DNA from 2 places in the Cellulomonas gilvus ATCC 13127 genome. Region 2 is predicted to be linked to the other one. Evidence: predicted binding sites of a transcription regulator. Region 2 holds the regulator's gene; the other holds the start of a gene.
The links. The regulator Rex, encoded in region 2, represses fermentation and respiration genes when NADH is low (regulators of the CRP and FNR family bind a similar motif). The targets are predictions, from matches to a motif close to CTTGTGAANNNNTTCACAAG.
Positions count from the first base shown of each region.

Region 1 (2,806 bases), 1.5 Mb from region 2:
GAAGCCCCCGCGCCGCCACTCGTAGACGAACGGCACCGTGATGAGCACCAGGAACGCCATCATCGCGACGAACCCGAACAGCGCGAGCTCGGTGAAGCTCACGGCCCACGGGTAGAGGAACACCACCTCGATGTCGAACACGATGAACGTCATCGCCACCAGGTAGTACTTGATCGGGAACCGTCCGCCGCCGATCGCGTGCGGCGTGGGCTGGATGCCGCACTCGTACGCCTCGAGCTTGGCGCGGTTGTACCGCTTGGGGCCCAGGATCGCGCTCGCACCGACGCCGCCGAGCGCGAGGACCGCGGCGATGCCCATGAGCCACAGCAGCGGCACGTACGGGTTGTTCATCAGGCGTCCTTCCTCGGCACTGAGGTTCGAGTGGTCACGGCGTCGTCACGCCGCCGGGGCCAGGCGGGCCAGGCCCGCGATCGTGCGGTCCACCACGTCGCCGCCGTGCGGCTCGTAGCAGTCGGACAGGAGCTTGAGCACGAACTTCATGAGCAGCGGCCGGGGCAGGCCGTAGCGCGTGCACAGGCGCATGACCTCGGGGTGCTCGATGAGCTTCACGAACACCCGGCCGAGCGTGTAGTACCCGCCCAGGTCGTCCTTCATGCGGCCCTGGTACGTCGCGAGCGCACGCTCGCGGCCCGCGGCCGTGCCGCGCGCGAGGCCCTGCGCGATCGCGTCCGCGGCGACGCGCCCCGCCTGCAGGCCGTAGGCGATGCCCTCGCCGTTGAACGGGCTCACCATGCCCGCGGCGTCACCCGCGAGCAGCAGCCCGTTGCCGTACAGCGGACCGCGGTTGAAGCCCATCGGCAGCGCGGCGCCCCGCACCGGGCCCACCTGGTTGTTCGGCGTGAACTCCCACTCGGCGGGCGCGTTGGCCATCCACGCGGCGAACAGCGCCTTGTAGTCGACCTTGGTGGCCGCCGCGGTCGAGCTCACGGAGCCCAGCCCGACGTTCGCGGTGCCGTCGCCCAGCGCGAAGATCCAGCCGTAGCCCGGCATGAGGTCCGAGCGCCCCGGCTCCCCCGCCCACAGCTCGAGGTGGGACTCCATCCAGGCGTCGTCGTGCCGCGGCGTGCGGAAGTAGGTGCGCACCGCGACGCCCATGGGGCGGTCGTCGCGCTTGACGCGGCCCAAGCCGGTCGCGAGGCGCGCGCTCACGCCGTCCGCGGCGACCACGACGCGCGCCCGGTACTCGACCTCGTCGCCCGCGCGGCGTCCGTCGACGTCGACCGGCCGCGCGGTCACGCCGACGACGCGTCCTGTGCGCTCGTCGCGCAGCGGCCCCGTGACGTTCGTGAGCTCGTGCAGCTTGGCGCCCGCCGCGCGCGCGTGCTCGGCCAGCAGCTGGTCCAGGCTCATGCGCGACCGCGCGAGGCCGTAGGACGGGTAGGAGGAGATCTCGGGCCACGGCAGCTCGAGGCGGTGACCGCCCCCGATCACGCGCAGACCCTTGTTCCTGATCCAGCCGTCCTGCTCGCGGATGGGCACGGCCATGCGCACCAGCTCGGCCACGGCGCGGGGCGTCAGGCCGTCGCCGCACACCTTGTCACGCGGGAACGAGGCCTTCTCCAGCAGCAGGACGTCGAGCCCTGCGCGCGCGCAGTGGTAGGCGGTCGCTGCCCCGGCGGGACCCGCGCCCACGACGATGACGTCGGCGTCATCGGTTGCTACCACCACGGAGTCGCTCCACTTGTGACGATGTTCACGTGCAAGCTCCCGGCGAGTGTAACCAGGCGTCCGGGGGGTGTCTGCGAAGGCTTACCTCACCTGCCGCGAGCACCCGGCGAACGGCGCGTGAACTGCGGGTTCGGGCCGCGGGACGCGCTCGCGCCGGGCCCCGGATCAGGCCGGACGGGTCGCCCGGTGCAGGGCCACGATGCCGCCGGACAGGTTGCGGAACGCGACCTGCGACCAGCCCGCCTGCTTGATGAGCCGGCCCAGGCCCTGCTGGTCGGGCCAGTCCCGGATGGACTCGGCGAGGTACACGTAGGCGTCGGGCTCCTTGGCCACCACGCGCGCCACGCGCGGCAGCGCCTGCGTGAGGTAGCCCGTGTAGACGCCCCGGAACGGCGCGAGCGTCGGCGTCGAGAACTCGCACACCACCAGGCGGCCGCCGGGCCGGGTGACGCGCAGCAGCTCCGCGAGCGCCGCGGGCACGTCGGGCACGTTGCGCAGCCCGAAGGACATCGTCACGGCGTCGAACGACTCGTCGGCGAACGGCAGGTGCAGCGCGTCGCCCGCGACGAACGGCAGGTCCGGACGGCGCGCCTTGCCGACCCCGACCATGCCCTCCGAGAGGTCGCACGGCACCACGCGCACGCCCGCGTCAGCGAGGGGTTCCGACGACGTGCCCGTGCCCGCGGCGAGGTCCAGCACGGTCTGACCCGGCTGCGCGTCCACCGCCGCGATCGTGGCGCGCCGCCAGCGCCGGTCCTGCCCGAGCGACAGGACGTCGTTCGTGAGGTCGTAGCGGTGCGCGACGGAGTCGAACATCGCCGCGACCTCCTCGGGCTGCTTGTCCAAGCTCGCGCGCGCCATGCACCCATCGTGCCAGCCGTCACGCCCGACCGGCGCACCCGGCGGCCCGCACGCGCCCGACGCGGGCCTACCCTGGAGGAGATGAGCACCCTGGCCACGCCCGCGGACCACCTCCCCCACCCGCTGGTCGTCCGCACCGTCGCCCTGGACCTGCCGGGCGACCGCGCCAACGCACCCGGGGCCGGTGCCGCCCCCGCGGACCTGCTGGACCTCCTGCCCGCCGCCGACGTGCCCCCGCTCGCGTGGGTGCGCCGTG
Region 1 covers NC_015671.1:803,811-806,616, reverse strand. Annotated here, with positions in the region: gene CELGI_RS03730 (NADH-quinone oxidoreductase subunit A) at 1-351, opposite strand, end outside; gene CELGI_RS03725 (geranylgeranyl reductase family protein) at 397-1,689, opposite strand; gene CELGI_RS03720 (demethylmenaquinone methyltransferase) at 1,855-2,550, opposite strand; gene CELGI_RS03715 (isochorismate synthase) at 2,632-2,806, shown strand, end outside.
Region 1: a site for Rex is predicted at 1,702-1,721, ahead of CELGI_RS03725 (geranylgeranyl reductase family protein). Genes of this name have one in related genera too.

Region 2 (2,806 bases):
GCGCGCTCGAGCACGAAGTCGTGCTCGAGCCGCGCACCCACGCGGAACCGCTTGGTGCCGACCCGGACGAACCCGTGCCGGCCGTAGAAGCGCTGCGCGCGCTCGTTGAGCTGGTTGACGCCGAGCCACATCGCGGCCGCGCCACGTGCGCGGCCGTCGGCGAGCGACGCGGCCATGAGCGCGTCCGCGACACCCGAGCCGTGCGCCGCCGGATCCACGTAGCACTTGGACAGCTCGACCGTGGGCGTGACCGTGAGAGCGGCGCGCACGTCCGGGTCGGCAGGTTCGCCGCCGACGAGCATCGTGTAGCCCACGAGCGCCGGCCCGTCCGCCGGGCCCTGCGCCACCAGCACCGTGCGCGCGGGGTCGGCCAGGTACGTCTCGAACGCGGCGGGGGACAGCACGCGCGTGACGAACTCCTGCTGGTCCGCGGGGGTCGAGCCGGGCGGGCACGCGAGCGGGAACGTCAGCGCCGCGAGCGCGGCGAGGTCGGGCACGTCCTGCGGCGTGGCGCGGCGCACGAGCGGCACGGGCTGCGGGCTGCGGGGCGACGCGTCGTGGCTCACGGTCGGCCAGCCTAGGCCCGGTGCCACGGGGGACAGGGCCGCGGCCGTGCGACCGGGGCGTGCCGAAGCCCGCCGCGGTGGGCCCCGCGCGGTCTAGGGTCGCCCTGTGCCCGACGCCGCGCTCCCCGAACCCGCCGCACCCGAACCCGCCGCACCCGAGCCCCGTGTGGTCCTGTACTCGCGGCTCGGCTGCCACCTGTGCGTCGCGGCACGTGAGGTCGTGGTGCACGAGGCCGCGCGGGCCGGGGTCGCGTGGCGAGAGGTGGACGTGGACCGGGACGTCGTGCCGGGCCGCGACCTGGCCGAGTACGGCGAGCTGGTGCCGGTGGTCGAGGTCGACGGCATCCGGCAGGGCTACTGGCAGATCGACGCGACGCGCGTGCGGCGCGCGCTGGCGCGCTGAGCGGGTCCGGATGACGGGTCGGCAGGTCCCGCCGGGTCCGGTCGGCGCGGACGACCGGGCGCCGGGCACCACGCCCGGGCAGCCGCTGCCCGCCGCGACGGTCGCGCGGCTGCCCGGCTACCTGCACGCGCTCGACGCGGTGCGGGGCGCCGGTGCGGCGCTGGTCACCTCGGAGCGCCTCGCGCAGGCGGCGGGCGTCACGCCCGCGCAGCTGCGCAAGGACCTGTCGTTCCTGGGGTCGTACGGCCGGCGGGGCGTGGGGTACGACGTGGACCACCTGGCGGGTCGGATCGCCGCGGTGCTGGGCGTCGCGACGACGCGCGCCGTCGTCGTCGTCGGCGTGGGGCACCTGGGCCATGCGCTCGCGACGTACGGCGGGTTCGCCGAACGTGGCTTCACGCTCGCGGGCCTCGTCGACGCCGACCCCGCGGTGATCGGCACGCGCGTGGGAGGGCTCGTCGTCGAGCCGCCCGCCGCGCTCATGGCGCTCGTGATGCGCACGGGCGCGACCATCGGCGTCGTCGCGACACCCGCGCACGCGGCCCAGGACGCGGCCGACGCGCTCGTCGCGTCGGGGGTCACGGGCATCCTCACGTTCGCGCCGCGCGCGCTGCGCGTCCCGCCGAACGTCGAGGTGCGCGCCGTCGACGTCGCGAGCGAGCTGCAGATCCTCGCGTTCCACGCCTCGCGCCACGCGTGACACGACCGAGGACGCCGACCCGCGCGGGGTCGACGTCCTCGGACCGGGTGCACCCGGGGGCTGCCGGGGGCTGACGAGGTCAGGCCGCCTTGATGGCCGACGCGTCGAGCGTGATCGTGACCTTGTCGGAGACGAGCACGCCGCCGGCCTCGAGCGCGGCGTTCCAGGTCAGGCCGAAGTCCTTGCGCGAGATCGTGGTGCTCGCCTCGAAGCCCGCACGCGTGTTGCCGAACGGGTCGACGGCCACGCCGTTGAACTCGGTGGCCAGCTCGACCGACTGCGTCACGCCGTGGATCGTCAGGTCGCCGACGATCACGTAGTCGCCGCCGTCCTGGCGCACGTCGGTCGACGTGAAGGACCACTCGCCGAACGCCTCGACGTCGAAGAAGTCGCCCGACTTGAGGTGGCCGTCGCGGTTGGCGTCACCCGTGGAGACGGTCGAGGGGTCGAGCGTCGCGGTGACCGAGGCGCCGTCCTCGGCGACCGTGATCTCGCCACCCGTGATCCCGATGGTGCCGCGGACCTTGGAGATGCCGGCGTGGCGCACCGTGAAGGCGGCCTCGGAGTGCGACGGGTCGATGGTCCAGGTGCCGGCGGTGAGCTCGGTGGGCAGCGCGGTCATGGTGACTCCCGGTTCGGTTGAACGGTCAACAACTTGATAGTTCAAAGTTGTACTACAGTGGGACCCGACGCGCAACCCCAGCGTGGTGCACCTCACCCGGACCGTGCCCGCGGAGGACTCCTCGCGTCACGGCCGCCCGACCGTGCGGCCGTCCCCGGACGAAGGGTGGTGCGGCGTGACCACGACCCCGGACGCGCCCGTGACGCAGGTGCGCTGGTTGACCGACGACGAGCAGCAGTCCTGGCGCTCGCTGCGCGTGGGCAGCGCGATGCTCAACGACGTGCTCGCGCACGAGCTCGAGGCGCAGTCGGGCCTGTCCATCCACGAGTACGAGGTGCTCGTGCGGCTGTCCGAGGCGCCCGACCGCACGCTGCGCATGTCCGGGCTCGCGACGGGCATCGCGCACTCGCGCAGCCGCCTGACGCACACGATCCGCCGCATGCAGGAGCAGGGGCTCGTGGAGCGGCGGCAGTGCGCGTCGGACGCGCGGGGCGTGGAGTGCGTCATGACCGATG
Region 2 covers NC_015671.1:2,819,978-2,822,783, reverse strand. Annotated here, with positions in the region: gene CELGI_RS12870 (GNAT family N-acetyltransferase) at 1-566, opposite strand, end outside; gene CELGI_RS12865 (glutaredoxin family protein) at 673-969, shown strand; gene CELGI_RS12860 (redox-sensing transcriptional repressor Rex) at 980-1,669, shown strand; gene CELGI_RS12855 (YceI family protein) at 1,749-2,291, opposite strand; gene CELGI_RS12850 (MarR family winged helix-turn-helix transcriptional regulator) at 2,467-2,806, shown strand, end outside.